2 regions of the Arthrobacter sp. 24S4-2 genome follow, and region 1 is predicted to be linked to the other one. Evidence: riboswitches for the same ligand, from Rfam matches in the RefSeq annotation. Region 1 holds a riboswitch; the other holds the start of a gene.
What was found. Region 1 has a riboswitch for cyclic di-AMP ahead of FCN77_RS04445 (C40 family peptidase). Riboswitches for the same ligand answer to the same signal wherever they lie in the genome.
Positions count from the first base shown of each region.

Region 2: linked by a shared signal. The riboswitch ahead of FCN77_RS15375 (NlpC/P60 family protein) and the one ahead of FCN77_RS04445 (C40 family peptidase) in region 1 are both predicted to bind cyclic di-AMP.

Region 1 is NZ_CP040018.1:935,785-951,206, reverse strand. Features, by position in the region: gene FCN77_RS04495 (ABC-F family ATP-binding cassette domain-containing protein) at 1-1,008, opposite strand, end outside; gene FCN77_RS04490 (hypothetical protein) at 1,207-1,956, shown strand; gene FCN77_RS04485 (hypothetical protein) at 1,953-2,687, shown strand; partial or broken gene FCN77_RS04480 (alpha-mannosidase) at 2,895-5,920, opposite strand; gene fdhD (formate dehydrogenase accessory sulfurtransferase FdhD) at 6,095-6,967, opposite strand; gene FCN77_RS04470 (molybdopterin molybdotransferase MoeA) at 7,038-8,537, opposite strand; gene FCN77_RS04465 (DUF6457 domain-containing protein) at 8,534-8,905, opposite strand; gene FCN77_RS04460 (molybdenum cofactor guanylyltransferase) at 8,966-9,580, opposite strand; gene FCN77_RS04455 (HNH endonuclease) at 9,625-10,125, opposite strand; gene FCN77_RS04450 (NlpC/P60 family protein) at 10,349-11,098, opposite strand; gene FCN77_RS04445 (C40 family peptidase) at 11,255-11,875, opposite strand; cyclic di-AMP (ydaO/yuaA leader) riboswitch at 11,997-12,190, opposite strand; gene FCN77_RS04440 (M23 family metallopeptidase) at 12,305-13,129, opposite strand; cyclic di-AMP (ydaO/yuaA leader) riboswitch at 13,133-13,375, opposite strand; gene FCN77_RS04435 (metal-dependent transcriptional regulator) at 13,485-14,180, opposite strand; gene serC (phosphoserine transaminase) at 14,538-15,422, shown strand, end outside.
Region 2 is NZ_CP040018.1:3,308,739-3,324,160, reverse strand. Features, by position in the region: gene FCN77_RS15400 (CPBP family intramembrane metalloprotease) at 1-345, shown strand, start outside; gene FCN77_RS15395 (ribonuclease Z) at 335-1,258, opposite strand; gene FCN77_RS15390 (DNA alkylation repair protein) at 1,466-1,969, shown strand; gene FCN77_RS15385 (hypothetical protein) at 1,966-2,220, opposite strand; gene FCN77_RS27750 (polysaccharide deacetylase family protein) at 2,246-3,700, opposite strand; cyclic di-AMP (ydaO/yuaA leader) riboswitch at 3,967-4,165, shown strand; gene FCN77_RS15375 (NlpC/P60 family protein) at 4,168-4,950, shown strand; gene FCN77_RS15370 (metal-dependent transcriptional regulator) at 5,183-5,857, shown strand; gene FCN77_RS15365 (hypothetical protein) at 5,878-6,483, opposite strand; gene FCN77_RS15360 (DUF1918 domain-containing protein) at 6,676-6,870, shown strand; gene FCN77_RS15355 (DUF5129 domain-containing protein) at 6,888-8,351, opposite strand; gene FCN77_RS15350 (hypothetical protein) at 8,432-8,914, shown strand; gene FCN77_RS27000 (DUF5671 domain-containing protein) at 8,911-9,750, shown strand; gene FCN77_RS26995 (DUF5671 domain-containing protein) at 9,726-10,631, shown strand; gene FCN77_RS15340 (SulP family inorganic anion transporter) at 10,689-12,380, opposite strand; gene FCN77_RS15335 (endonuclease/exonuclease/phosphatase family protein) at 12,408-13,112, opposite strand; gene FCN77_RS15325 (thioesterase family protein) at 13,559-14,362, shown strand; gene FCN77_RS15320 (DUF2177 family protein) at 14,401-14,790, opposite strand; gene FCN77_RS15315 (lipoate--protein ligase family protein) at 14,783-15,422, shown strand, end outside.

The DNA of each region.
Region 1 (15,422 bases):
CAGCTGCCACTCCTTGCGCGGCTCCTCAACTTCGTCGAGCCGGGCGATCCGGGATTCCATCTGGCGAACCTTTTGCGCCTGCTTCTCGGATGACTCGGTCGACGCCGCCCGGCGGATCTTGTCATTGTCGGGGCTTTTCTTCATGGCGTTGCGCACGCCTTGGGAACTCCACTCACGCTGGGTCCGGGCGCGGGAGACGAGGTCCGCCTTCGTGGAGGCGAACTCCTCGTACCGTTCCCGGGCGTGGCGGCGGGCCACGGCGCGTTCCTCCAGGAACGCCTCATAGCCGCCGTCGTAGACCGCCACGGAATTCTGGGCCAGGTCCAGTTCAACGATGGTGGTGACACAGCGGGCCAGGAACTCGCGGTCGTGGGATACCAGGACCACTCCGCCGCGGAGCCCCTGCACGAATGCCTCCAGCTTGGCCAGCCCGTGGAGGTCAAGGTCGTTGGTGGGCTCATCGAGCAGCACCACGTCGAAGCGGCTCAGCAGCAGGGCGGCCAAAGCCACCCGGGCTGCCTGCCCGCCGGACAGTCCGGTCATGAGCGCCTCCGGGCCCACGTCCAGCCCCAGGTCGGCCAGGACCGGCGCGATCCGTTCGTCCAGGTCCGCCGCGCCGGAGGCCATCCAGCGGTCGAAGGCCAAGGAGTACGCGTCGTCCGCCCCTGGCGCACCGGAGCCCAGTGCCTCGGCCGACGATTCCATCTCCGCGGTGGCCTGTGCACAGCCGGTCCGGCGGGCAACATAATCCGCCACCGTCTCGCCGGCAACGCGTTCGTGTTCCTGCGGCAGCCAGCCCACAAAGGCGTCGGCCGGGGCCAGGCTCACCGATCCGCTCAGTGGCTGGTCCACGCCGGCCAGCAGCCGGAGCAGGGTGGACTTGCCCGCGCCATTGGCCCCAACAACGCCCACAACGTCGCCGGGCGCCACAGTGAGGGAGAGATTCGAGAAGAGTGTGCGGTGGTCGTGACCGCCCGAAAGGTCTTTGGCAACAAGGGTTGCAGTCATTAGTCCATCCTCTCACTGCGGCCCAAAACGGCCTGAAATCCCGCCGGGCATGGAAGAACCCGTTGGTCCGGACTTGGGGGGTGTACGGACCAACGGGTTCGACCATCTAGCATAGTTCAAGCAGACACCCACGTAAAATCCGCCAGCGCCCCTGAATGAGCGCCCCTAAAAACGGCCCCACCCCGCAGGAAGCCATCCATGCCACTCCCCGCCAAGGCGTTCCAACGCTGGCTTCACGGAATTGCGCCCCAGGCGAGTACCGCGGACATCTGCAGGATCTCCGGAGTGAAGCGGACAACCCTGGCCCAGCAGCTGGTCCGCGGCAAGGTGGCCGAAACCACCGTTGTCAGCATCAGCCGCGCCTTCAATATCAATCCCGTGGCGGCGCTGGCCGCCTTTGAAACGTACAGCGAACTTGCCGGCAGCCCGTTGCCGCCTACCGCGGCGGAGCTTGTCAGCCAGATCGCCACCATGGATCTCCTTGGCGCCGTCATTGCACGCTCCGCCCGGGCGGCTGAACGGGGCGAAAGCGTGGACAGGCCGCCGCCGGCCCCGGCCCTCGGCCCGGCCCCGCATGCCACCTCGGTGAGGAACTGGGTTGACGCGATCGACGACGGCGAGCTCCGGCACCGGGTCTCCGCTGCCACCGGCATCGCGCCGCAGAACTATTCGGCGCAGCTCTCGGCCAACCGGCTCACTCCGGAACTGGCCATCGCCACTTCCAGGGCTGCCGGAGTGGGACTGACAGGCGGCCTGGTGGCCACGGGAATGATCACGGAGGCCGAGGCAGGCTGGCCGCCCGGCGCCCGGCAGGAAGCCCTCGACGGCCTGTCCGATGGCGAGCTCACCACGCTGGCCGGCGACCGGCTGCAGGCGCTGGGGAAGACCCTCAAGCGCCAGGAACAAGACCAGCAACAAACCAAAACGATCTGGGAGAACCTCGGATGATCGAGATCCTGCAATGGTCCACCCTGGCCGTCTGCTGCGCCGCTGCGGTGGCCCGAATTCCGAGCACCGTCAGGGGTGAGAACAGGTCGCTCTTCTACATCTTCGTGTTGGCTACGCTCGCTATCCTCCTGAGCATTGACGGCCCGTACGTTGCCATCGACGGCCTGCTCGGCGGCAGTAACGTCACCAACCTCATCCTGCGCTTCGTCATCTTCGCCGTCATCTTTTTCATCGGGCTGCGTTGCGTCAATGCCTTCGGCGCCGTTCAACAAAGGCGCTGGCTGCTCGGGAGGCCGGGAATGCTGGTGTTTGGCCTCATTGCTGCCGTCATGGTCGTCTTCTTCACCATGATGGATTCATCCGGGTCGTCGGCCGGGCTCGCCGGGGTCAATGAGCGCAGCACCCGTAATGCCCACTTGGTGGAGTACTACGGTGCCGCCGGGCGCGCGTACCCGGCCTACATTTCCATGGTCCTCCTCCCCGCCATGCTGAAAGCGGTCGGTAGCCGGCTCCCGGTTCTGGTGCGGGCGGGCGCCCTCCTGCTGGCCATCGGCGGTGTCTGCCTGACCGTGAGCCTGCTGTTCCCCTTCTTCCCAACACAGTGGTCTCCCCTGAAGTTCATCATCAACTACGGGGCCGCACTGTGCTTCGTCGTGGGCCTTGCAGCCTTCTGGTTCGCACGGGTCCGGGCGACACAACCCGCCCCGCAGAAGTCATCTACTGCAAAGTAGACTTATGACTTTCACAAAATCATTAGAGCATGAGAGAATCATGAATGTGTGAAAGTGACTTCCGTCGGGCGTCGCGAATGGGGACAATCCGTTCGATGCCGGGAAGCCACTGAGCGCGATTGGGGGGATGAGTGGTGGCGGGCCGTTGGGGACCGCCCCCACTCAGCCTGTTTAAGGGCCGGGCTACCGGGCCCGGCGCTGGCAGTCCTAGCGGGCGAAGCGCAGGGTCACCAGCTGGAACGGGCGGAGTGTCAGCTTCGCGGAGTCCAGTCCTGTCACAACACCCTGCCCCTCTATGGGGCGCTCCAGCAGATCCACTGCCTGCACGGCCTTGGCGGCGAAGTTGGCCGTCACCATTCCCGCGGACCGCTCCCCCAGGGATTCGTAGAGTCGCACAACAACATCTCCGGACCCGTCCTCCGCCAGCTTCACTGACTCGACCACGATCCCCTGGTTGAACACCGTTAACAGCGGGCCGGCTGCCCTGGCGCCCTTCACCACGCGCGGGGCAAGGTTGGTCCGGTACCCCTCTTCCACGGCATCGGCGATGGCCGCCCCGGGCCTGATGGTCACCAGGAGTTCGTGCCGGCCGCGGTCCGCGTCGGGATCCGGATACTTGGGAGCGCGCAGCAGCGACGTGCGAACAGTGGTGGTGGTGCCGCCGTCGTTCCTGACACTGCGGGTGACATCGTGTCCGTAACTGGAGGAATTGGACACGGCCACCCGTAGCCCGGCTCCGCGACATGGATCCAGCGGTGCGCGCAGATCTCAAACTTGGCTGCCTCCCACGAGGTGTTGGTGTGCGTCGGCCGGAACACATGCCCGAACTGCGTTTCCGACGCCGAACGGTCCGCCCGCAGGTCAAGGGGGAAACCGATCTTGAGCAGCTTCTCGCGCTCCTGCCAGTCCACGGCCGTCAGGATGCTCAACGATCCGGCCCCGGCCTCCAGGGAAATCCGCTGGGTTATGGCGGACGATCCGGCCTGCCGCTGCACCACCACCACGGCGCCCCAGCCGCCCCGCTCAAGGGTCACCGACTGCGCGTCGGTCAGCGAGGTGACGTTCCGGCGGTAGAACTCGTCGATATCCCAGGCGTCCCACTCATTGGGCGTATCGCGGTGGAGTTCCAGATGGTTTCCGAACTGGCCCGGCGCAATCGCTTCGCGGCCGCTGGCATGATCCAGCAGCGAGGTCAGGAGCCCGTTGGAATCGATCACGGCCCTGATCACGCCATTGTCCAGCACGTAGCCCCCGCCGGCTTCCGTCGCTGTGACCGGGTGGTCGCTGCGGACCGGCTCGGCCGCAGCCAGGGCGGGGACACCGCTGCGTTCGTGCGGGGCGGCATTGAGCAGGAACTCGGTGTTGCCCTCTCCGAGCAAGGCACGCGCCGCGCCGGCAATGATCGCCTCAAGGGATTCTGAAATTGCGGCATAGTTCCGCTCCGCATCCTGATGGACCCAGGCAATGGAGCTGCCGGGCAGGATGTCGTGGAACTGCTGAAGTAGGACCAGCCGCCACAAGCGCTTCAACTCGGCCGCCGGATAGGCGAATTCCCCTGCCGTTCGCACTGCTGCCGTGGCGCACCACAGCTCCGCTTCCCGGAGCAGGTGTTCGCTTCGCCTGTTGCCCAGCTTGGTCCTGGCCTGGCTGGTGTAGGTCCCGCGGTGCAGTTCCAGGTACATTTCCCCCACCCAGACGGGCAGCGACGTGTATTCGGACTGGGCCTGGGTGAAGAAGTCCGCGGCTGTCCCGATCCGCACTTTGGGCGAACCTTCAAGGTCGGCGGTGCGATGGGCGGCGGCAATCATCTCCCTGGTGGGTCCGCCGCCGCCGTCGCCATAGCCGAACGGGACAAGGGAGACGGTGCCGCGGCCGTGGTCCCGGTAATTCCGTTCCGCGTGCGCCAGTTCCCGCCCGCTCAGTTCCGAGTTGTACGTGTCCACCGGCGGGAAGTGGGTGAACAGCCGCGTGCCGTCGATGCCCTCCCAGTTGAACGTGTGGTGCGGCATCCGGTTCACCTGGTTCCAGGAGATCTTCTGGGTAAGGAACCACTTGCTGCCCGCGGCCTTGACGATCTGCGGCAGCGCGGCGGAGTAGCCGAAAGAATCCGGAAGCCACGCCTCCTGGCAGTCCACCCCGAACTCATCAAGGAAGAACTTCTTGCCTTCAACAAACTGCCGGGCCATGGCCTCACCGCCAGGCATATTGGTGTCGGATTCCACCCACATGCCGCCGACGGGCACGAATTGCCCGGCCTTGACCTTCTCTCGGATCCGGCCGAACAGTTCCGGGTAGAACTCCTTCATCCAGGCGAGCTGCTGGGCGGACGAACAGGAGAAAACAAAGTCCGGAGACTCGTCCATGAGGGCCACCACGTTGGAAAACGTCCGGGCGCACTTGCGGATGGTCTCCCTAACAGGCCACAGCCACGCCGAGTCGATGTGCGCATGTCCCGTGGCAACCAGCCCGTGCGCCGAGGCGTAGGCCGGCCGGGACAGAACGTCAGCCAGGGCCCCACGGCCGGCGGCCGCGGTTCCCGCAACGTCATCCGGATCCATAATGTCCAGCATCCGTTCCAGAGCGCGGAGGATCTCATGGCGGCGCGGGAGCTCCATGGGAAGTTCGTGCATGAGGCCGCCAAGGGTCCAGACATCCTGCTGGAGTTCCCAGACCGTCTGGTTGAGTTCGGCGATGGCGATGGTGCCGAGCCGGTACTTGGGTTCGTGTCCCGCCGTGGCTTTGTCGCCGTACGGCATGGCGGCGAACGTCCAGCCCTGCGCAACGTCCGGGTTGGCAGCGGCTTCGACGTAGAAGTCCACCGCCATTCCGCTGCCCAGGAGCTTCAGCGGAATGTACTGGTTCCGTGGCGAGATGGCCTTGATGATGGTTCCGTCCGGCCGCCATGCGATGCCCTCGCATTGGAAGCCGGGAAGCTCCCGGGTGAATCCGAGGTCCACCACGATCTCCACGCCGGTGTCCGGTGCCGTACCCCATGAGTCGGGGACTTCCCCCTGCAGCCGCAGCCACTTGGTGCTCCAGGGTTTGCCCCATGCGGACCCGTGGTCAAGGGGCGTGAAGTCGTGGCGCAGGGCTTCCATGACGGGAACAGGCTCGTCCGGGACGTCCCAACTGCTGATGTTCAGCGGGACGCTGCGGGTGTAGACCGCCGCGTCAACGCGTTCGCGCATGAAGCGGTCGAGACGGACTTCCGTGATGCGGCGGTCGTCGTGCAATGTAGTCCTCTTTAGTGCCTGTGGCCTGGAAGCTGGCGGCTGGTTCGCGGTACGTGCCCAGCCGCTGTCTTCAGCTTATGCGCATGCCCCGAAAGTCGGCCGAAGGAGCGGACCGGCGCGTCCATTCGATGGATAAAATCTACTTCCCCGGGCGCGTAAAGCCAAGCACCCCCCCTATCCGGGCACGGGCGCTGGAGCCGCGATCCGGCGGTGTCCGGCATAGACATTGAGGGTTTTCCCCCTGCTGAAGCCGGCGAGCGTCATACCGCTGGCGTCTGCGAGTTCGACCGCAAGGCTGGACGGCGCGCTGACCGCGGCAAGCACCGGAATGCCGGCCAACGCGGCTTTCTGCACCAGTTCGAAGGAGGCACGTCCGGACACCTGGAGCACCGTGCCGGCCAGCGGCAGGAGGCGTTCCCGCAGCGCCCAGCCCACTACCTTGTCCACTGCATTGTGCCGACCCACATCCTCGCGGAGGCAAAGCAACTCCGCGCCGCCGTCGTCGTTGATGCGGAAGAGCCCGGCGGCGTGGACACCTCCGGTGGCGTCGAAGACGGCCTGCGCTGCGCGGAGTTTGTCGGGCAACCCGGCCAGAGTTTCCACCGGGAGGGTCACCGCATCCGCCGCAGGGCTGAAATGCGAGGACTTGCGGACGGCGTCAATGGAATCGGTACCGCAGATCCCGCATGAGCTCGAGGTGAAGATGTTGCGGCCTCTTTCCGGCAGCGCCACGTCGGGCCTCAGCTGCGCTTCGACAACGTTGAAGGTCTGGACGCCGTTTTCGTCCTCGCCTGCGCAAAACCGCAGGGACACCAGCTGCTCAGGCGCCCAGATGATGCCCTCGGACACCAGGAATCCGGCCACGAGGTCAAAATCGTCGCCGGGGGTCCGCATGGTTACGGTGAAGGGAAGGGAGCCCAGCCGTATTTCCAGCGGTTCCTCTACAGCCAGCACGTCCTCCCGGTGGCGCACCGGGAACTCGGCGGACTGGGGTGAACCGTCCAGGACAAACCTGTGGATTTTGCGGCGTTGCGTCATGCGGGCCACGTTGTGCTCCTAATCGTGCGGATGGTTCCATCATTGCAAGCCCCCACCGGCTGCGCCAGCGGGGTCCGTCTTAGCCCAGGAGCGCGCTCCAGTCCACCGGTCCGTCCGCGGACGTCGGCTTCCGGACGGTCTTCCGGGGAGCCGTCTTGGCTTTCGACGCAGCCGTTTCCGGCTGCGGAATCGGGGCTCCCCAGGGCAAGGAAAACGCTGGAACGGCCTCCCCCAACTGGACCCCGTGCGGCGGCACCACAAGGACGCCGTCGGCCGCCGCAAGGCCGCGCATCATGCCCGGCCCCGCGTGCTGCGCCGGCGATGCCATGCCGTACAGGAGCCGGAAGGGCATCAGCCGCGTCCGACCGGGATCAGGGTCGATCATGGTTCCGCAGGGCACTTCACCGACCGGCGGGAGAGTTCCGTGTCCCAGGGCGGCAAGCAGCGGCGCCCCCACGGTGCAGAGCGCCATCATCGCAGCAAGCGGATTTCCGGGCAGCCCCAGGATGAAGCGGCCGTCCGGCAGTTCGGCCAGGACCGCCGGGTGGCCGGGCCGCATGGCGATGCCGTCGATCAGCAGGCGTCCGCCCAGGTCCGCGACAGCCCGGCGCAGGTGATCGGTGCCGGACCTGCCGGTGCCGCCGGTGGTGATGACGACGTCGGCCGGTGCCTCCTCCGCCGGCGGCTCGCCGGCGTCGTCCGCCCGGCCGCTGCCTTCTGCGGGCGCGACGTCCTCCAGGGCAGCGAGCCATTCCTCGTACTCATCGCCGATCTTCTCCTGCGCTGCGCAGATTCCGCCGAGCATTTCCACCACGGCCCCCAGTTGGGGGCCGAAGGTGTCGCGGACTTTGCCGGGCGCCGGCACCCCGGCGGTGACAACCTCGGATCCGGTCAGCAGGAGCCGCACCACGGGTTTGCCCCGGACCTGGAGGGTGTCGTATCCGGCCAGCGCGGAGAGCGCCAGGTGGGCCGGGTTCAGTGTGACTCCCCTTTTGACCAGGATGTCGCCGGCTGCGGCTTCCTCTCCGGCTTTACGTATGTGCTGGCCATTCTTGGGTTCTCCGGGCCGGGCGCCGCCGCCGAGGGCAAGGATCGGAAGCCCGTCGTCATCGGTGGTGATCATGCCGCTCTCGCTGCGGAGAACGGCCTTGGCGCCGGGCGGGATGAGGCCGCCGGTAACAATGGGGCTCGCCTGGTGGGGCGCCAGCCGGTGGCCCGGCTCGGCCAGGATCCATGGTCCTGCTCCGTTGACGGCCCATCCGTCCATCGCGGACGACGCATAGTGCGGCATTTCCTGGAGCGCTGTGACGTCCGCAGCGAGCGTCCGGCCGAGTGCGCGCCGGAGCGGCACCTGGCCCGGCGGGATGGGGGTGGCGCAGTCGAATGACACCCGCCGGGCCTCGTCCCAGGTGTGCGCCAAGTGGGTGTGCCCGGATTCGGCGTCGGGAACGGGCTCCGCTGCAACGCCCGGACCTTCTTCCGGGCCACCTCCCGGTTCGGGATAGGCGGCTTCGTCGGTTCCGGTGTGTTCAGGCACGTCGCTGGCGGCGCCACCGCCGTCCGGCGGCGCAGCCGTCATGCGCCGGGGTTCCCGCTGCTAAGGGAAGGTCCGGGCACGGCATCGGTGCGTGCGGCACCGGCTCCTTCCGCCTGCAGGGCAGGATCCGCCGGCGAGTCGGCTGCCGCGTAGTCCTGGGCCAGCGCCCTGGCCACGCCCATGGCTGCCTGCATGGAGACGGCGTCCGGTGCCTGGCCCGATCCGGAGGCCAGGCCTGCGGCGAAACCTGCGATGAACGTGGTCAGCGGGGCCGCCGGACGCACGACGGAATGGGCCGCGACGCCGGCCAGAGCAAGCACTTCATTGACGTCCACTTCGACATCCTCCAGCTCAAAGGCCTGCAGCAGCGCCCGGCACCAGTCCTCCAGCGTCTCATCCTGGCTTTTCACTGTTGCCTCCAAACTCAAACTCAGTTGCGGTGCCACTGCACGGCTCCCACTGATGGTGGATCATGAACCCTGGCGGGACACCCCTAGCGCGGTGGCATCGTCCCACGTGTCCACGTCGTCCGTGGCACCGGCGGGGACGGTAACAGCCCGCACGTCAAGCCTAGCAAGGAGGGCGAAGACTGAGGCCCCCGTAAGTCCCCCGCTGTTCTCCAATTCGTCCACGGCCCGTTGTAGCGCAGCTGTGCCATAAAAGCCGGCGAGCGGCTGTTTGCGGCCGTCGGGCGATACAGCCATGACTCCGTCGGCGGCCGCCTCGGGGCCGCCGCCGGAAAGGACAAGCTGCAGCGCGGCAACAGCCTCAAGGGCTTTTGGCATGTCACAGGCGAGGACCAGGGTCACGGGTGCCCGGAGTGGGCCGCGGTGCCGGTCAAGTGCCGCCACCCCGGCAGCTATGGCCGCCGCGGGACCCGCGAACGCGGGTTCCTCACGGCACGTCAGTACGCCGGGCGGAAGCGTGCCCGGATCGGGCCCCACAACCACGGCGGCGTCCGCACCAGCGGATGCCGCCAACGAACGCGCCAGGAGGGTGGCGCCGTCGTACATCAGCTGGGACTTGGGCACGCCGCCCAAACGCGAGGACCGCCCGCCGGCGAGGATCAAGGCATCAAACTGCACATGGCAAGCCTAGCCCCTGTGCAGTTGCACATCCCTGATAACTGTCAGGCGGCCGATTCAGGCAGGAGGAAGGGATCCCACGCGGGGGTGGGCTTTTCGAGCTCCTTGATCTGCCAGATGGTGCCGTGGGGAGGCGCCGGCACAAACCGAAGCTTCCAGCCCATCTCCGCCGGCGTGTGGTCACCCTTGACGTTGTTGCAGCGCAGGCAGGCGGCCACGAGGTTTTCCCATGAGTCGCCGCCGCCCCGCGATTTCGGGTGGACGTGGTCAATGGTGTGCGCTGCTTTGCCGCAATAGGCGCAGCGGTGGCCGTCCCGGCGGAGTACGCCCCGGCGGCTCACTGCAGTGGTTGTGTTGTACCGTGGCCGGATGTAGCGGTTGAGAAGAATCACGGACGGTCGGCCCAGAATCTCCTGCGGCCCAACGACAGGATCGTCGCCTTCGGCCACCACGCTAGCTTTTCCGGTCAGCACAAGAACCAGCGCCCGGCGGAAGGTCACAACCGCCAGCGGTTCATATCCAGCATTCAGAACGAGAGTGCGCATGCACATACCTCTTCACGGCCGCACCCGTCAGGGGCTCGAGGGCCGGCTGCCCTCTGCTTGTCCGGGCTATGGATCGACAACACAAGAGTAAACACTCAAGTGCCCGTTCGCCGAATCCGGCCGCTGCCATATGCCACGTGTCGGCAAGAATTCATGTCCTCGAAACGCAGAAGAACCCCTGCCGAAGGGCAGGGGTTCCTCATGCAAGCGTTAGCCGGAAGCTTTAGCCGCCGACGCGGATGAAGACCGGGCCGGAGCCGACGTTGACGCTGAACAGGGCGGTGGTTCCGCCGTTCCAGCCACCGTGGACTGCCTGGCCGTTGCCTACGTAAACAGCGATGTGGGCCATGCCCATGCCGCCGTTCTCGTAGTAAGCGAGGTCACCCGGCTGTGCCTCGGCGGCGCTCACGGTGCGGCCCAGGGAGAGGTAGCCTGCCGGCCAGCCGTGGTAGTTGATGCCAACTGCCGCAAGGGCGTTCGTGGCCAGGGCGGTGCAGTCCTGGGAAACACCCAGCTGGGCGTAAGCGGCTGCGGCGATCGCGGCACCGTTTCCGCTGGCAGCAGCGGGCGCTGCCGGAGCGTCTACGGTAGCGGACACCGCGGCAACAGGAGCGGCTGCCGGGGCAGCTTCCTGAACCTCGACAACCGGCTTCGGGGCCTCGACGGCCGGGGCCGGGGAGGTGGAAACAGCCGGCTTCTCGTAAGAGATGGCGATGCTGGAGGCGGCCGAGATGTTGGCCGGAGCGGAAGACTGGACTTCCAAGGTGGAGGCGGACGTAGCTTCGCGCTGAACGTTGGTGTCGGCAGCGTTGGCTGCGATACCGCTCGTCAGGACCAGGCCGGAAGCAGCAGCGATAACCGCAGCCTGACGACCCATGCCACCGGCGTTGTCGCCGACAGCCTTGGCAATGACAGCAAGCGAGTTGGTTTTTGTAACCTCGGCGCGGTGCCGTGCGATCGCACGTGTAGTCATTATTTCTCTCTTTCGTTTTCCTCAGACTGCGTGGCAGGCCGCGGTTTTTGGACGCTCCGGCATCTTGGGGGTAAGCCGGAACGGCCCGAACGGGTGATTTAGCGAAGTGCGCGTGCAGCACTGAAAACACGCGCTGTTGAGCGGTAAGGGCGTGTTTTAGCGAAGCGTGTAGAACGCGGACGTGCCCGTGGCGGACACAGCGTGCAGGAGGGTGCCCTGCGACGGGTTCAGCGCGCTGATCATCATGCCGTTGCCGACGTAGATGCCAACGTGGGCGCCGCCGTTTTGCATGACCAGATCGCCCGGCGCCGGGGTGGCGGTGGGCTTCATGGCGGTCCATGCATTGGTGCGGGGGATGCTGATGCCGGCCTGGGCGTAAACCCACTGCGTGAAGCCGGAGCAGTCCCAGCCGCTGGGAGTGGTGCCGCCCCAGACGTAGGGGCTGCCGATGCCGGTGTAGGCGATGGCAGCGAGACCTGAGGCTGCAGCGGAAGAAACCGCGTCGGCAAGCTTGCCGGCCTTGGATTCCCCGTCAGCTTCAGTGGCGGTCTGGCTGGCATCTGAACCGGTGGACTGTGCCCGCAGTTCAACCTTGGGCGCAGCCTTCGTGGTCACTGCCGGACGCTCGAAGGAAACAGTCGCTGTCGGTTCCGCAGTAACGGCCAGCTGGGCTGACTGTGAACCGGACTCCGTGGAAGCGGAGACACCCAGGTTGGTGTCCGCGGCATTTGCCGGCAGCCCAACACTGAGGATCAGTCCGGACGCAGCTGCAATCACAGCCGCCTGGCGACCTACGGTCCCGGCGTTAGCAGTAACGGCCCTGGACACGGAGTTCAACGGGTTCGTTCGAACCGTTTGCGCGCGGTGGCGCGCAGAGTTGTGGCGTGTAGACACGAAGGTAGCCTCTCCCAATGCCTACGAGGTGAGCTGTCGGATTCGGATGGGAGTCACCCGGCCGCTCGGCTTCCTGGGAAGCTTTGCGACTTAACCCCAAGGTCTTCTTGCGAAGACCAAAATTGGTTCCCCCGCCTCTGCCAGACGATGTCATGCGAACGGACCTTGAGCGGTGGCAGAGTTAGGCAATCCACTCAAGAGCGCCAACTTCGGAAAAGTTGGCGTGCTTTAGACGGTACAGGAATTCAGCGCGAATGTCACATTCAGGTCACGGCATGTCACAGGAATGCGAGAGTGTTCCATCGGTTTGGATCAGAGCCAGCCGAGGGGATCAACGACGTCGCCGTTGACCATCACCTCAAAGTGAAGGTGGCAGCCGGTGGAGGCGCCCGTCGTCCCACTGAGGGCTATGACGTCGCCGCGGCTGACCTTCTGGCCGACCTGGACGCTTGACGACGAGAGGTGGTTGTACGTGGTTTCCAGGCCGTTGCCGTGGTCAATCACCACACGGTTGCCGCCGCCGTAGGCGTGCCAGCCGGAGAAGGTTACAGTGCCGCTGGCGGCAGCCATGACGCTTGTCCCGCACTGGGCCGCATAGTCCTGGCCGCGGTGGAATTCACCGGCACCGCCGGTGATCGGGCTGACCCGGAACCCGAAGGGCGAGGCCGTTACCAGGTGCTCCAGCGGAGCCCCGAGGCTGCCGGCCGATGCTGCCCGGGTAATGGTGCCAACGGACTGCGCACTGAGCAGCTGCTTGAGTTTGCCGTCGGGATCGCCTTTGGTGGCAACGGACGTCCGGTTGAAGTCGATTTTGGCGCCGGCAGCAGCGGAAACCTCAGGCTGAGCCGCGAAAGAGGCGGCAGCGGCGTTCTTACCGGTGTCGGCCGTGCTCATCATGGGCCCGGTGGACGGGACGGTCACAGTGAGGACCAGCCCGGTGGCGGCCAAGGCAATGCCGGCCTTCTGACCAACGCCACTCGCGGACGCGAAGTCCGTGACCTGGTTGAAGAGGCTCTTGCGCCGGCGCGCATCACGGTGTGCGTCGCGGGGCCTGACCGTCATGACGGCTTCGGCCACTGGGTACTCCGAAGCGGGACCTGACGCCCTGCGGCGGCCCCTGACGGTCTGCGTGGTCAAGAAATATCCTCTCTGAAGAGCCTGCGGAGTTAGCTGTCGGATTCGGGTCAGAGAGTTCAAAGACCCGGTCCGCCATTGCAAGGCATCCGGCACAGGGGTATCCCTTGGGAATCCTTCGTCGGAGATGCCTTGCCGCTGACGGACTTCACCCCAAGGCCGTCTTTCAACGGCCGGTTGTGGTTCCCCGCCCCTGCCAGGAGGTGTTTCGTACGCTGATCCGCTGGCAGAGCTCGGCTTCGGATCAGGTAACGCTTTAGTATCGGCGCTAGTTCTCAACTATAGGTGATTAATCAGCGCGGTAATAATTCCGTTATCTGCGTCTCAGTGACTTATAGGTGGTCCTATAAGGTGCCGGTTAGCGGACCGTAACAAATACGTGGGCCGCAACTTCCGGCGGCAGCTCCAGGGCGCCTTCGATCTCGGGCACGCGGACCGAGATGTACTCCCCGACCCGTTCCAGTGCGAGCGAGGCGCCGGGCCTGATCCCGCCTTCATCGAGCTGGACCAGAAGCTCCGGTTCAACCTGGATCGGTTCGGCCAGGCGGCTGACCGTGACGCGCGAATCGGCTCCGTATCCGGCCATGGCGTCCAGGAGGTTCACTACCCCGTCCGTGAGCAGGGGAGCCGGCTGGCCGCCAAGCGCGGCGAGTCCCGGAATGGGGTTGCCGTACGGGGATACCGTGGGGTGGTCCAGCAGTTCGAAAATGCGCCGTTCCACGCGCTCGCTCATCACGTGCTCCCAGCGGCACGCTTCATCGTGGACATAGGCCCAGTCGAGGCCAATGACGTCAGCCAACAGGCGCTCGGCGAGCCGGTGCTTGCGCATAACCTCGGTGGCCCGTTTCCGGCCCGTTTCAGTGAGCTCAAGGTGCCGGTCGCCGGAAACAACCACCAGGCCGTCACGTTCCATCCGGCCGATGGTCTGCGAAACGGTGGGCCCGGAGTGGCGCAGCCGTTCGGCTATCCGGGCGCGGAGAGCCACGATGTTCTCTTCCTCAAGCTCCAAGATTGTCCGAAGATACATCTCCGTGGTGTCGATCAGATCCGTCATCCAGCTCAGCTCCTCGAGCACAGTCCTTGCGTCAGTCCCACCGTACCGCGCGGAGGCGTTCCCCACTGCTCCACGCGAAGTGGAGCCGAATCCCCGAAACAGACCGGGAACAGCCTCCGGCATCAGTCCGGCCGCCATCGCGGCCCGCTGTAGGTCGAACCAGCTTAGCCTATTTTGAATTACTCCGGATAATCTCCGGCGGCTGTCCTGAGCTGCCGCCAGGTGTCTCAATGACTGGACTATGACGGCGGCCGTTCCCTCCCCCGCGGGCGCGTCAGGCAGAATATAGGGGATTCCCTGCAGGCACCCCGTGAACTGCCGGGCCTCCGACGTCCACGCCGAAAAATTGGAGCCATTGTGAGCGACACCAGCATCACTATCCCCGCCAACCTCCTGCCCAAGGACGGACGGTTCGGCGCCGGGCCCTCGAAGGTCCGCCCCGAGCAGATCGAAGCCCTGTCCGCAGCGTCGGCCACGCTGCTCGGCACTTCCCACCGCCAGGCCCCGGTCAAGAACCTGGTGGGATCCGTCCGCAACGGCCTCAGCGAGTTCTTCCGCGCCCCGGAGGGCTACGAAGTCATCCTTGGTGTGGGCGGCTCCACGGCGTTCTGGGATGTGGCCAGCTTTGGCCTGGTGGAGAAGAAGGCGCAGCACCTCTCCTTCGGCGAGTTCGGCTCCAAGTTCGCGTCCGCGACCAACAAGGCACCGTTCCTGGACGCGTCCTCCATCATCAAGTCCGAGCCCGGCACCCGGCCCGCCGCCCAGGCGGAAGCGGGCGTGGACGTCTACGCCTGGCCGCAGAACGAAACCTCCACCGGCGTGGCCGCCCCGGTCAAGCGTGTTGCCGGGGCTGATGACGGATCGCTGGTCCTGGTGGATGCCACGTCCGCCGCCGGCGGCCTGGATGTGGATGTCTCAGAAGCAGACGTTTACTACTTTGCGCCGCAGAAGAACTTCGCGTCCGACGGCGGCCTCTGGCTGGGCCTGTTCTCCCCTGCCGCCCTGGAGCGTGCTGCCCGGATCAAGGAAAGCGGCCGGTGGATCCCGGACTTCCTGGACCTGCAGACTGCCATCGACAACTCCCGGTTGAACCAGACGTACAACACCCCGGCGCTGGCTACCTTGGTGACCCTGGACGCCCAGGTGCAGTGGCTGAACGCCAACGGCGGCCTCGACTTTGCAGCGGCCCGCACGGCCGATTCCGCAGGACGCATCTACTCCTGGGCAGAGGCCTCCGATTAC
Region 2 (15,422 bases), 2.4 Mb from region 1:
GACCCGGAAGGAATCTTCCGCCTCTTCCTGGGCACCAACGTACTGGGGATCTGGGACGAGCTGTTTTTCATCTGCACCATTTTCATACTCCTGCGCCGGCATCTGCCCGTTGCCCAGGCCAGCGTGCTGCAGGCAGTCCTATTCACCTCGTTCCTCTGGGAACTGGGCTTCCACGCCTGGGCGCCCGCGTTCATCTTTCCCTTCGCCCTCGTCCAGGCAATCATCTTCACGCGGACGAAATCCCTTTCCTACATCGTGTCCGTCCACCTGCTCTTCGACTTCGTGCTGTTCCTGGTGCTTCTCCACGCCCACAACCGGGACTGGTTCGACATCTTCATCTACTGAGGGCCGAAACGGCACCAGGTAAGGCCCCATCCCGGTTCCGCTTCGGCAGGGCAATCCTGTCCAGGTCCTCCGCTGCCACCACGGCCGCCGACCCGGCACGGTCCCGTGCCTGACCGGCGAGCACAGCGACGTCGCTGTAGCGTGAGGAGAAATGCGTGAGAACAAGCGTTCCGGCTCCGGCGGCGGACGCCAGGGTGCCCGCTTGCCCGGCGGTGAGGTGAAGGTACCGGGCGGCCAGGCCGGCGTCGTCATTGCTGAACGTTGACTCCGCCACGAGGACGTCCACGCCGTCGGCGAGCGCCTCGGCGCCGGTGCATGGCGCCGTATCCATGACGAAGGCGAAACTCTGCCCGCGCCGCGGAACGCTTACATCATCCAAACGGACACTTCCCAGCCTTCCCTCCTGCTGCAGCCGCGCAATGTCCGGCCCCGTGATCCCGGCGGCCGCGAGCCGGTCAGACAGGAGGGTGCGGCCGTCCGGCTCGACAAGCCGGTAGCCGTAGGTCTCGATCCGGTGCCGAAGGGGCCTTACCGCCAGGCCCGGTGCGATCAGCCCGGCAGAGCCGTGCGGGTGAAGCCGCAGGTCAAGGCCGGGGGAGGCGACGGAGACGAGAGCCCGGACCACCTCCCCGCCGGAAGCCGGAAAGTGCAGGTGCACCGGATGCGGCACCCCATCCAGCGCCATGCGCGACAGCACGCCGGGAAGACCGAAGCAGTGGTCGCCGTGGACATGCGTCAGGCAGATCCGCGTGATCCGGCTGGCGGCGGCGCGGGCGTGGATCATCTGCCGCTGCGTGCCCTCGCCGGGATCGAAGAGCAGGCCTTCACCGTCCCAAAGTAGCAGGTAGCCGTTGTGGTTCCGCTTCCTCGTCGGCACCTGTGAGGCGGTACCGAGGACAACCAATTCACGCATGCCCCAATCATCCCGCGGGATGGCCGTGGTCGCAGGTTGTTCCTCCGGGCAGGATCTCATGTCCCTGGATACACGTCACCGTGCGGATTCCTTCAGGGGCCGGTTTGTCCGCGGCGGCTTCTCGCTATCCGGTTAGGGCGCCCGCACCTGCGCTCGCCGGCAACGCACCTGCAGGTCGACCTTGCCCCGTTGGGACAGAATAGTCGGGTGACCGATGCCTGTGACTTCGTGGATGCCTCGCTGCAGCGCGAGGGATCGTGGCTGCGGGCGGAAGAGGCCCAGGCGCGGCTGGGCACCGGGCTCGAGTACTACGGCGCTTCTGTGGGGGCGGTGCGCGGGACCGTCCGGGACATGCTGCGCCGTCACCGGGACCTCGCCCATGATGACATCACTGCCCTCAGCACTGAGCTCTGGGCCGTGCCCGTCTTTGAGCGCCGCCTGGCTGCGGTGGTGCTGCTGCAGTCCCGCGTTGCCCTGCTCAGCAACTCCGACCTGACCCGGATCGAGGGCTTTGTGCGGGAGTCGGGGCTGGCTGAGCTGGTGCACCCGCTTGCCGTCGACGTCGTTGCCCCGCTGATCGCCGCCCTCGAAGGGCAGCCCCGGTTACGGGCGGAAGCTGTCCTGGACCGCTGGGCGCACGACCCCAACGCGTCGCTGCGGCGCGCTGCCTGGCTTTCGCGGCCGGACGGCCCGCGGCACCAGCGGCGCTAGCCGCCGGCCCGCCGTTCCACCACCGCGTACGCCTTGCCTTCCAGGAACGCCCAGTCGGTGACCACCATGAACCCGAGGGCACTGACGCGGTCATTGAGGACCAAATCGTCGAAGCCCCCGTCCCGCGGCTCGGCATCCCACGTTGCAACATGGAGCTCCCTGCCCTCAAGGATCAATAGTTCCGTATTGACGTCGAAATCCTCCTGCGGCTGATCGCTCAGCTGGCAAATGGCCACGCAGTAGTTCTTCATCTAGGGGTTCCGCTCCAGGGTGTTGTTACCGCGGAAAGGAGGTGTTGTAGCGGTACATGAAGGCCGCCATGGCGTCCCTGTTGACGGGCTGGACCGGGCGGAACGTCGTGGTGCCGTTGCTTTCGACCCAGCCGGTGGAGATGTTTGTTGACGCGAGCCAGTTGATCTCCTTGTAGAACTGGGTTTGTGGTGCCACATCCGTGAAGGGTGATGACCCCGGGGCGGTGTAAGCGGGGCTTCCGGCATAGCGGTACATGAACGCTGCCATTGCGTCCCTGTTCACGGGCTGCAGGGGCCGGTACGATCTGACGCCGTTCCCTTCGTCCCAGCCGGTGGAAATGCCCTGGGCGGCCAGCCAGGTGATTTCCTTGTAGAACTGCGTCTGCGGCGTCACATCGCGGAACGGGGAGACGGCCGGCGCTGTGAACGCGGGGCTCCCGGCGAGCCGGTACATAAAGGCCGCCATGGCATCACGGTTGACGGCCAGGACCGGACGGTAGGTGCGCGTACCGTTCGCCTCAAGCCATCCGGTGGAAATGCCCTGTGCCGAAAGCCAGCTGATCTCCGTGAAGAACTGTGCGTTGGCGGGAACATCGCCAAACGGGCTCGACGGCGACGGAGAGGGTGACGGCGACGGTGAGGGTGACGGCGACGGTGAGGGAGCCGGGGACTGGCCCAATGCCTGCGCCACTGTCCGGACCGACGTCGTCCCGTTTGCGGTCCGTGCGGCCAGCCAGGTGACGAACGAGTCGAAGAGAACGGGGGTGATGGACAGTGTCGGATCCGTGCCCACATTGATTTCATGGAAAGTCAGCTGCACCCATCCGCCGGTGGTCTCTGCATCCGTCACACGGGCCTGAAGATCCGCCAGTGTCCACGTGCTGTCCACCTGGTCCGGAGCCTTGGTGACCATCGGATTTGCCGGCGGCAGCGACTCCGCAACGGGGCATGCGGCGCAGCTGGCCGGCGAGCGCAGGTCGCCCAGTCCACGGGCACTGGCGAAGCCGCAGTCCCGGACGGCAGACTGGGCAGTCGCATTCTCTGCAGCGAACGGGTACGCAAAGTTGCTGACCTGGTAGCCCCAGCCTTCCAGCGTCGTCTTGCCGTTACAGACCTCGGCGCGCGCGGCGGCGGCGGTGAGCGTAGTCAGGTCCGGATGAGTGACGGTGTGACCGCCGATCTCGTTGCCGTCTGCGGCCAGCGTCTTCAGATTCGCCTGGGTAAGGAACCCCGACGCGTCTATGAAGGAGGTTGTGATGAAAAAAGTCCCCACCAGTCCGCGGGCTTTCAGCACCTGCGCGGCGGCGAACTGGCTGCCGATGCCGTCGTCGAAGGTGAGGCTCACGATCGTGGGCCCGGCAGCTTTCGATGGGACGGCGGCGACAGCAATGGCGCTGGCCGCGAGCAGAAGCACGCCCACCACGGCAGCCCAGCGCCGGCCGTGTTTGCGGTCAGGTGCAGGCTCCGGGGGGTCCGCCAAATGCCGTCCTTGGCTGCGGGCAGGGTGGGTGGACCAGCGCATGATTCCTCCAAGCGTGTAAGTCCCCCCGCAAGAACATGCACGTAGACTACGCCCCGCGGTGCCAATGCAAAACACTCCATTTGACAGGCGGAGAATCCAAGTACCAAACGCCTCACTACCTGCATTTCGGCCTGCGCCCGTCCGCTGGCGTTACCTGAATGTGACATCGCGTAGTCGCGCACGTACGGTGGAACGGTGCCTGTTATCTCCGATACGGGCGCTTCCGGGAGGACTGCCTAACCCTGCCGCCGACCGGGATCCGATCACAACCAGCCGGCAGGGACGGGGAAACCACTTTGATCCGTGCTTCGCGCGGGTCCACGGGGTGAAGCCGCACGATTTCCGCGCACGCGGGAGCCGCTGCGGCCGGGTGCCTCCCATCCGAATCCGACAGCTAACCTCGCAGGCATCGGGAGAGGTTCTTTATGTCTTCACGCAAATCGCCCGCCAACCATCAGTTGTCAGCCCCGGCGGGGCGCCCAGGATCCACTTTCGGTCGGGGAGCCACCCCCGGGTCAGGCCGGCGCAGGGTGGGCCGCCAGGCTGCGGTGATTGCCGCGGCGTCGGGTCTTGTCCTTTCCAGCGGGATGGCTGCGCAGGCCGCCGAAGCCCCCGCGGAACGCGATTCGGCTCCGGCTTCAGCACTTGATGCCAAGGCCCAGGTGGGTGCGCCGCTCAGTGCGGATTCCCACGTCCGGATCAGCTTCGAGCGGCCGGAAGTCACCTCCACTCCGGCACCCGTCGAGGAGTCCGCACCGGCACAAGCAACCGCGCCCGCCAACCCGGCAGTCTCCGTGCAGGCGGCTGCACCCGCGCCAGCTGCTCCGGCAGTCTCCGTCCAGGTGCAGGGGGCTGTGCCCGCCCCCGCGCCGGCTCCCGCTGCCGGCGGCGTCAATGCCGCCATGGTCTCGGCGGCGTATGCGCAGCTGGGCATCACGCAGGACTGCACCGCCATGGTGGAAAAGGCCCTGGGCGCAGCAGGAATTCCGGTGGGCGATCTGGGGCCGTCGCAGTTCTTGAACTACGGCAAGGTCGTCGGCGAACCTCAGCCGGGCGACCTGGTGGTGCAGTCCGGCCATGTGGGGATCTACATCGGTGACGGCCAGGTCATCAGCGGCGGCATGAACGGCTCCAACGCCACGGTGACGCACCCCCTGTCCTGGCTGACGGCCACAGGCGGCGTCACCTTCGTCCGCGCCGGAGCGTAGGCGTCCGCGCGGGAAACTTAGTGTCCTGGCCCCGTCCTGACCGACGGGCGGGAACCCGCGGCTGAAGGCCGGTGATCAGCTGCCTTGGGGGCGGCCGGTCACCGGCCTTTCGCGTTTCACCGGCCGGCGCCTCCGAAAGTTTTGTCGGCCTGCCGATCCCTGTCTATTCACCAATCCAACCTCATTGTTCGTTAGGCCTAACATGCGGCTTGGGCTTGCTACCGTGGATGTCATGCCGGTCTCCGATTTGTCCTCCGCTGCCCAGGACTACCTGAAGCTGATCTGGTCGGCCACGGAGTGGTCCGCCACCCCTATGACCGTCGGGGTGATGGCCGAGCGGCTGGGAGTCCGGCCGTCCACCGTTTCGGACGGAATCAAGAAGCTGGCGCGGCAGGGACTGGTAACGCACGCCCCGTACGGGAGCATCGAGCTGACTGAGGCGGGCCGTGAGCATGCCGTGGCCATGGTCCGCCGGCACAGGCTCCTGGAAACGTTTCTGGTGGAAGGTCTGGGCTATGGCTGGGATGAGGTCCACGATGAGGCTGAGATTCTGGAACACGCTGTTTCAGACAAGCTGATGGAGCGCCTGGACCAAAAGTTGGGGCACCCCACGCGGGATCCCCACGGTGACCCGATCCCTTCGCCTGACGGCAGGCCGCACCTGCCCGAAGGCACGCAGCTCTCCGCGGTTGCTGCCGGGGGCACTTTGGCCATCACCCGTATTTCCGATGCGGATCCGCAGATGCTGCGCTACTTCACTGAACTGGGCCTCGTGCCCGATACAAGGCTCACGGTCAGGGTGCACCGGCCCTATGCGGACGTGACCACCGTACGGCTGCTCGGACCGGCCCGCGACGTCGACCTGGGGCCATCCGCCTCGGATGCCATCTGGGTGGTGGCGGTCTAGCCCAAGGCCAGCACCGAATGTCAGGGTGGCGAGATCGAGATCTGGACGGTGCTTTCGCCCTGCGCGAATTTGATCCGGAGGACCGAATCCCGGGTGTCCGCCGGAACGGCAAACCTGACGTCGCCTGACTTGCTTGAATCGCCGCCGACCAGTTCGTTCAGGCCGGACTCGGGGGAAAGACTGATGCCGCCGGCATTCAGCCTGAACGTCGAATCCCAGAAGTTGAGGTCGTACCGGCCGTGGTTGGTGCACCGGACCGAGAAAGTCAGTGCCACCTTTCCGGCCACATCGGGACGGACCGAGGCGGCGAGGATTTCGTATTCCACGTCTGCGGACCGGTATTTCCGTTCCGCCGGGAGGCTTACGGTCCACCCCGAAGCGCCGCCTGGTCCCGAGGCGGGGCCGCTTGCTGGCGCCGGGCCACTTGGTTGGGAGGTGCCGCTTGGCGGGGCGGTGCTGTTTGGCGAGGGCTGTCCGCTCGCCGTGGCGGCGGGCCGCCCGCCGTCGAACACCCCGAGTTGCCCCAGGCCAAGCAGCAGCCCGGTCACCGCGGTGATCACCGCGGCGGCGGCGGTCAGCAAGCCGGGCAGCGTAGCCCACCAGTTCGCTGGTTTTTCGTCCGCCATAGCGGTGCCCCCTCGGTCCCGTGCCAAGGTCAAGATCAGTAATATCCCAATACTGCTGCCAAGCGGCCCCCAAGCGCCAGATGCGAGTGCCGCCGCGAAAACAACGCTCCCGGCCGGCACCAATTGTTCCTTCGCAACGGCCCTGTTATCGCCGCCCTGAGACTCGTACTCTGGTTCTTGGAGGTGATTGCCATGAAGGCAGCCCAGGGTGACCGGATCACGATCCGGGGCAAGACGGTCGAATCGTCGGACCGGCACGGACAGATCATTGAGGTCCACGGGGCCGACGGAGCGCCGCCGTATGTGGTGCGTTTCGACGACGGCCATGAAACCACCGTCATTCCCGGCGGGGATTTCATCGTTGACAGAATCCAGCCGCCGCACTGATCCGGTCCCTGGAACATCTAAAAGCCAGACGAACTCCCGGACCCGGAGAAGCTGCCGCCGCTGCTTCCGTATCCCGTTGTGCTGCCGTCTCCGCCGCGGGCGCTGCTGACGCTGCCCATACCCGTGTTGAAGCCGGCGTTGAAGGTGGGAACCGAGAAGAAGTAGTAGGACGGATAAACCGTGCCAAGGATGCTGGGCTCGTAGGCGCGGCCGTACTTGGCCTTGGTTCCGGCCTGTGCGTCCTCCATTTCGTTGCGCATCAGATTGGCTTCCCGCTCGTTCTTGGCGAAGCCCCCGATGACCGTATCCGCGTGATTCTTTAGCAGTTCGGATAGGTGCGTCCGGGCGTCCCGCAGCCGGTCCAGGGCTGTTTCGGGAGTGATTGAACCGTCGGCGAGTTCAGCCGACCACCGCTCAAGCTCCCGCTGGCTGTGGTCTCGGAAGGACCGAAGCGCCGCGGCCGTCGCGGAATCGCCTTCCGCGTGGCGCCGGCCGAGCATCTGTTCCAAGGCGGCCAGGTCACTGCGGAAGGGCGCCAGCTGCCGGTCCCACGCGGATGCCCACGCGGCTCCCCGGTTCAGGAGGGCGTTGGTGTCCGCAATGACGTCGTCCAGCGCGTCGAGCTCCGCGGAAGCGTCGGCGAAGCTTCGTATGAGCTTGAGGTTTGGCCGGCGGCTCATGGCCCGGGGAGCCAGTGCGTGCGCCCGGTTGGACAGGTCAGTGGCCGCGTTGTACTTGGCCAGGAAGGTGCGGTGCTTCTCCAGCACGGTACTGCCGTACCGCGAGGACTCCGGAATGGTGCCGGCGTTGAGCTCGGTGACCTGCAGATCCATGCTGACGTTGGCGTAGCTGGCGTCCGCGCGGGCGAGCGCCTTGCGGCTGGCCACCCGGGTCCTCCAGCGTACGATCAGCCACGCGGCGGCGCCCGCGACGGCAGCCGTACCGGCCGTCCAGACCGTGGAGAGGAATGCCGTCGACCGGTACCAGGGCTGGTTGATCAATTCTGCTCCGCGCCGGATTCCGGCAATTGTGCCGTCCGTCCACTGGGCGTCGCGCAGCAGGTCCTTCGAGGCGTTTTGGATGTCCTCGCGCTGCGCCGGGGACACCTTCCTGTCCTCGCCCATGTACGTCCCAACGTGCCGGCCGTCCGGGTCCAGGGCGAAGATGAAGAGCCCGTCCGCCCATTTCTGGCCGTCGCCGCTGATCCACTCAGGGTGTTCAGCCCGGGCAAAGCGAAGGACCTCCTCGTTGAGGTTGTCCCCCGGCGTGCCGCGATACGTGAAAACGGCAACCTTGGTGGGCTCGTAGAATTCGATGGCTTCCACCGCCGGGATCAGCTTGCTGCGGTCCAGCACTCCGGCGCCGTCTTCCACAACGACTTCCACCGGACGCTCCGCCCGGGCAGCAGCCGGACCACTGAGGAGGCCGATGAGGACTAGCGACGCGGCGGCCAGGGCCCTGCGCATGATTCCTTTTCCCATGAGGCAACGATTGTCTTCAGACGCGCTGATGGCAAGCCCCGGGGGACAGGGCCGAAAGTACCGTAGCTAGCCGGTAGGGAGTGCGCCATACTGACCACATGGGCGCAGCGGCGGGCAAACCGGACAGGATCCTCATCATCATTTTGGCTATTATCGCCGTCCTTGTCGTGGCTGCCCTGGCCGTGGTCTTCTCCCGGGGGCAACCGCCACTGCTTGACGAGGCCACGCCGCAGGGAGTGGTTCAGCGCTATGCAGCCGCCGTCATCGACGGCGATGAATCCGCCGCCACCGCGTACCTGTCGCAGGCCGCCCGGACCCAATGCGTTGATTTCGAGCGGCCCGCCAGTGACAAACTGCGGATCACCCTGATATCCACCACGGAGCGGTCCTCATCCGCGGATGTGCGGGTTCTGATTGTGGTGTCGAACGGCGGCGGACCCTTCGGCAACTCGGAGTACGAAACGGAAGACGTGTTCGACCTCGTCAAAACGGACGGCAAGTGGCTGGTTGATTCCGCTCCCTGGCAGCTGAGGGTCTGCCCTAACCGTACGGTGCGGCCGTGAGCGCCGCGCGGACGGCGCCGGCGCCGGCTACGGGGTCCGCCCAGCCCGCTGTCCGCCGCCTCATCGTGTACATCCTGCTGTTCGCACTGGTCATTGTGGCGGCGATCGGGGTCAGCGGACTGCTGGGACGGCTGTTGACCACAGGCACTGTGCTTGTTGCAGGAGATGTGGCGGGACTGGCGCGGTCGCTCGCATTCGCCCTGATCGGCGGCCCGATGGCAGCCGCGCTGTGGTGGTTCGTTTGGCGGCGGCTCGACGAGACCGCTGAACGGTCGTCGGTCGGCTGGGGGCTGTACCTGGCCGGGATGTATTCGGTGTCCCTGGTTGTCTCCTCTTCCGCACTGCTGGGCACACTGGCATCCCTGATCGGCGGCGCGCCGCAGGGATGGCAACAGCCAGTGGCCAACGGGCTGGTCTGGTCGGCGGTCTGGGGGTGGCACCGCTGGATGTGGCGGCACCCGCGGAAACGCCCGGTCCAGCTCGTGGACCTTCCCGTTGTGGTGGGTGCTGTGTACGGACTCGTTCTCGGAGTAGGCGGTACCGTGACGGCGCTCGCGAACCTGCTGGACACCGCAATCCGGGGACTTACTGCGTCGGCGTCCGTGGGGGACCCGTGGTGGCGCTTCGCGCTGCAGGCCCTGGCCTGGGCGGCCGGAGGCGGCGCCATCTGGTGGTGGCACTGGTTCCGCGACGGCGGAAGCCGCCTGCAGACAGGCCTTGCCGCCGTTGCACTGGTGCTGTTTGGCATCCTTGGCGCCGCTCTCCTGGCCCTCGGGGCACCGGCACCGTCCTGTTCATACTCCTTCGCCTGGTGTTCGACCGCACGGACCCGGTGAGCGAACTCGTCGACTCCCTGGGCACGGCGCTGGCCGCAGGAGCCGTGGGTTCGCTGGTCTGGACCTACCACCGGACAGTCGCGCTGCACCGGCCGGAAACCACACGGCAGGCCGCGAAGCTCGTGACCACCGGTGTGGCCCTTGCCGCCTCGGCCACGGGCATCGGCGTCGTGGTCAACTCTGTGCTGGGCATCGCCGCCACACCGCTGGCCGGCGGCGGAACCCGCACGCTGCTGCTGGGCGGCATCAGTTCCCTGGCCGTGGGCGGCCCGCTGTGGTGGTTCACCTGGAAACCCGGGATTCCCCCGGAACCCACCGAGCTCGGACGCCGCGGCCGGCGGGTGTTCCTCATCGCGGTGTTCGGCCTGAGCGCGGTGGTCGCCGTCATCACGCTCCTGGTGATCGGGTACCGTGTCTTCGAATTCCTGCTCGACGGCCTCACGGGCGGCAGCCTGGTGGACCGGATCCGCGCCGCGCTCGGCCTGCTGGTGGCCACGGGACTTGCCGCGGGCTACCATTTCGCCGTCTGGCGCCACGACCGCGCCCGCGCGGCGGCCCTTGGCCCGGTCCGCCAGCGAACCATCGGTCAGGTCATCGTCGTCGCCGCAGGCGATCCGCAGCTGCTGGCGCGGGTTGCGGCGGAGGTCACCGGGGCAGCCGTCACCGTCTGGCCCGTGACTGTTTGGATAAGGGCCGACGCCGACTCCCCTGGCAGTGCAGCGCGGCCCGCCGGCCAGCCGGCGGATATCGCGGAGGAGGGGGCGCCCGGAGAGTTTGCGGAACGGCTTTCCCGGGCACTGGAGGGTATTACCGCGGACCGCGTCCTGGTGGTCTGGGGACCCGGGACCCGGCTCGAGGTGATTCCGCTGGCCGGAGCGTGACCTGGCACGAACCGTCCTACGCGACCCGTCCCATGGGTCGGCGCCACAGCCCCCAGGTCACAGGTCAAAGGTCCGTTTGTAGCTCCGCACGGCATTGGTCACCGTGGGATAGAAGTGGTCCGGGCCGAAGCGGCTGCCGACGCCAAACCTGAGCAGCCGGTCCTTGACGGGACCTTTCAACTCCGCGAACACGAGGCTGATCCCCTGGGCCGCGAGTTCGTCGTCGAGCTCCACCAGATCATCCAGCGCCGTGGTGTCCAGGTCGGTAATGGCCTCTGACGCGACGATGACCCGCTTCACCGGGCCGGGGGCGTTGGCCACAAGGTTGCGGATGTGCTCCGCAAAGACCTCGCCGTTGGCAAAGAACAGCGGCGCGTCAAAGCGCGCAATCACCAGCCCGGGGACGCGCCGGCCTTCCGGGTGCCTGCTGAGGTCGTGGTAGCCCGGGACGTCCTCCAGGCTGGCCAATTCGGTGCGGTACGGATCCCATGCCCGCCGGATGAATGCGACCAGGGACAGTGCGGTGGCGATGACAATGCCCTGCAGTACGCCCACGAATGCAACGCCGAGGAACGTTGCCACCAGGAGCGCCGTTTCCATCCGGCTCATCCGCAGCAGCCGCAGGAGCGTTTTGACATCGACCAGGGACGAAGCCGCAACGACGACGACGGCGGCCAGGGTGGCGGTGGGCAGGTACGCCGTCACCTGCGGGGCCGCGATCATAAAGACGACCACAAAGGCGGCGGCAACCATGCCGCTGAACGGGGTACGCGCCCCGGCGTCAAGCGCGATCGGCGTACGGGACGAACTGCCACAGACCGGGAACCCGCCCAGCATGCCGCTTGCCACGTTGGCGATCCCCAAGGCCCCCATTTCCTGGTTGCCGCCCGTGTGGACCCCGCGGCGTCCGGCGAGGCTCTTGGACAGTGCGGAAGTATCGGCGAAGGCGATGAGCGCGATGCCCGCCGCGGGCCCGATCAGGCCCACAACGTCGTCGACGGTGACGCCGCCCAGGGCTGGGGCCGGCAGGCCCGGCGGGAGGGCCCCCACCATGGGCATGGCATCGCCGAGGTCCAAGGCAGCCGCAACGGCAATGGATGCCCCTACTGCCAGCAGCACGCCGGGCACCTTCCACGGGAGGAACCGGCTGGCAACGATCACAACCACAGTGGCAACGCCGAAGAGCAGCGCCACCGGATTGGCGGCTCCCCGGAGCACGGCCTCCGCCGTTTCCGTGACCCTTGCGGTCAGCGAGTCTCCCGCTACCGTGATTCCGAGCAGCCGGGGCAACTGGCTGACGGTGACAGCCAGGGCGATGCCGTTGAGGTAGCCCACCCTGATCGGCTTGGACAGCAGACCGGTGACAAAACCCAGCCGGAAGAGCCGGCCCGCGAGGAGGAACACGCCGATCAGCATGGCCAGGACTCCGGCGAGCGCCACCGCGTGGGCGGGGTCACGGCCGGCCAGGGGAAGCACGGCGGCCGCGATCATGGGAGCAAGAGACGAATCCGGCCCCACGATGAGGACGCGCGAGGGCCCGAAGACCGCATAAAACAGCATGGGAACCACGGAGGCGTAGAGCCCGTTGACGGCTGGCAGGCCGGCCGCTTCGGCGTATGCCATGCCGGCGGGAATCAGTGCGGCGCTCAGGGCCGCGCCGGCCACCAGGTCGGACTTAAGCCAGGCACGCTGGTAGCTCCGGGCCAGATGGACCCCCGGAATGGCTTTCAGGATCCAATTGCGTCGCAAGGCGGCCTCCCGGGCTGGTGGTCGGCGTCAGGAGGGAGGCGTCCCCTGGATCGGGCCCGAGTCCTGGCCATACTCGGCGGACACCAGGATGGGAAGGTGGTCCGATGCGCCGCGCGGCAGCGTCTCCACGTTCTCGATGTCCAGGCCCAGCGACGTGGCGAAGTCGAAGTGCCCCTTGAAGACCTTGTACCTGGTGTAGGTGCGCCGGTCGCTGAGGGAGAGTTCATACCCGGAATTCTTCATGTGTTCCGTGAGGTTCTTGGTGAAGAACGGGTAGTTGAAGTCGCCCACCATCAGGGTCATCAGGCCGCTGCCCATGCCGAGGAGTTCCGCGTGTGCGGCCTTGATCTGCTTGCGGCGCAGCGAATTGGAGGCTGTCAGCGGGGCTGCGTGGAACGAGGCGATCACCAGCTCGTGGTCCGTTTCGTTGTCCACCACCCGGGTGCCGATCAGCCGCTCGTGCGCCGGGGCCAGCACGCGGTCGTGCAGGGACTTCTTCAAAGCGAAGGTGTTGGTTTCGAAGGCGGTGAAGCGGTCCATCCGGTAGTAGATGGCGAGTCCCAGGCGGTTGCCCTTGGTGGAATCGGCAAGGTGGAGAGGCCCCAGCGTGTCCGGCAAATCCGTGGTGTCGCATTCCTGCAGGCACAAGGCATCGATCCCGAAGTCGCGTGCCAGGTCGAGCAGTTCGCCGCGTGCCGCGTGCTTGCGAAGGTTGTAGCTGATGACTCGTATCAGGGGAATACCTCTTCGGAGCGTAGTAAGGAGAACCAGTTCCTGAGTCTAGTCCGAAAATGGGGTGACGATCACAGGAACGCGGCACAGGAACACGGCCGGAAGACAGCACAGACGGCACAGGGAAGACGGCGGGGACACGGCGGGGACAGGCCCGGCCGTGTCCCCGCCGTCCCTGCCCTTAGCGGCCGCCGGGACCGCGCGCTGCGGTGTATTCGCCGGCCGTGACGGTGCCCTGTTTCGTTGCGCCGTCCGGTGTTCCGTCGCCCAGGCCCGCCGCGACCTGTGCGGTACCGCCGTCGTCGTTGGCAGTGACGTTCCATAAGGGGCGTTTATGAGGAAGCTGTGAGGACGCCGGGCGCTCGCGGAGCCGGTTACCCGCACAATGGCCCGCCGGCAAGCGATAGTGTGTTCTGGAATCATCACCAGCCAGGAAAGGGTCGACGTTGACTTTTGCACTTCCGGAACTTGCCGAAGGCGACTACTACTACGAGTCGCTGGGCGGCGGAAAGTTCCGTTCCACGATCCACGCCCAGGGTGCATGGAACGAGCACGAACAGCACATGGCACCCGCGTCGGGGCTGATGGCCGACTGCCTGGAGCGGCACGAACCGCGGGACGACGTCCGGATGGCACGCCTGAGCTACGAGATCCTGGGGCTGATTCCGGGCGGCGAATTCGAGGTGGTCACCACCACGCTCCGGCCCGGACGGACCATCGAACTCCTTCAGGCGGAACTCGTGGCGGAAGGCCGCGTTGCCATCCGTGCCACCGCCTGGCGGATGATCACGTCCGACACCTCCGCCGTCGCCGCCGTCGAAGACGCCGCCATTCCGGGTCCGGCCGGGTGTTCACCGTACGACGGCGCCAGCGTCTGGCCGGGTGGCTACATCCGTTCCCTGGAGATGCGCGTGGCGGACGGCCACCGTCCGGGCTCCGGCACAGTCTGGCTGCGCACACGGCACCCGCTCACGGACGCGGCGGACAGCGGCGACATGGCGCGGCTCATGGGGCTGGTGGACACGGCCAACGGGATAGCGGCGCGCGTGCCTCCCGGCAAGGGCAGCTACGCCTTCCCCAACCTGGACCTGCAGATCCACATGTACCGGAAACCCGCCGGCGAGTGGCTGGGCCTGGACAACGCTGTGTCCTTCGGCGCCGACGGCATCGGTCTCACGTCAACTGTGCTCCACGACCTCAGCGGACCCTTCGGCCGTGCCGAGCAGATCCTGACCCTGCGCAGGACCTAGTTTCCGCCAGGATTCCCCGGACATTGGTTTCCGAGGGCTCAGTTGCTGTGGAACACGAGCCAGCCGGTCAGTGTTGCCAGCGCCGTCAGTGCTGCGCCCCAGAGAATGTCCACGACAATCAGCTGCGGCGGCCACGTCTTCAGTGTTGCCGCGTTGGTGAGGTCGTAGGTGGCGTAGGCGAACGCGCCCAGCGCGGCCCCATAGCCCAGCGCGCTGAGCCAGCTGCCGCCGTCGAGCGCCGGGCGCAGCGCAAAGAACACGATCCCGGCAATGTAGATGACGTAGAACGCCACCGCGTACCCTAGATTGGGCCGCGCGGCCAGCAGTTCACCGATCTGGCCGCGGTAAAAGGGGTTCATTGTCTTGAGCCAGACGGCGTCGATGACCGCGAACGCGGCGGCTACCACCAGGAATTGCAGAATGACCATAAGGGAGCTTAGCAAGATGCAGCATGCCGCAGGCGGACCGGCCACGCTGACCGTCGTCCGGCAGGGGGAGTCCCTCGGCGCAAAGGGCGACCTGGACTTTGGCATTGAGCTGCTGGGCCTGGCCCGGACCGGCATGATCGGCCCCACGCTCCGGCTCTACCGTCCGGCTCCGACCGTGGCATTCGGCCAGCGCGACGCGAACCTTCCCGGCTTTGAGGCGGCAACCCGGGCCTGCCGCGACCTGGGCTTCGAGCCGCTCGTGCGAAAGGCCGGCGGGCGGGCCGCGGCCTACCACGAGGGAACGCTCATCGTGGACCACGTGGAACCGCATGCGGATGCCATCGCCGGGGCCAAGGGACGCTTCGCCTTTTTCGGCGAAATGCTGGCCGGCGCCCTCCGCAGCGCAGGCGTGCACGCCGCTGTCGGAGAGATACCGGGCGAGTACTGCCCGGGGGAGTTCAGCGTGCATGGCCAGGACCCGGCGGATCCGCAGCACAAGGTCAAGCTGATCGGCACGGCACAGCGGGTGGTGTCAGGCGGCTGGCTCTTCAGCTCCGTGATTGTGGTGGAGAATTCCGCCCCGATCCGTAGCGTGCTCGAAGCCAGTTACGCCGCCCTCGGGCTGGAGTGGG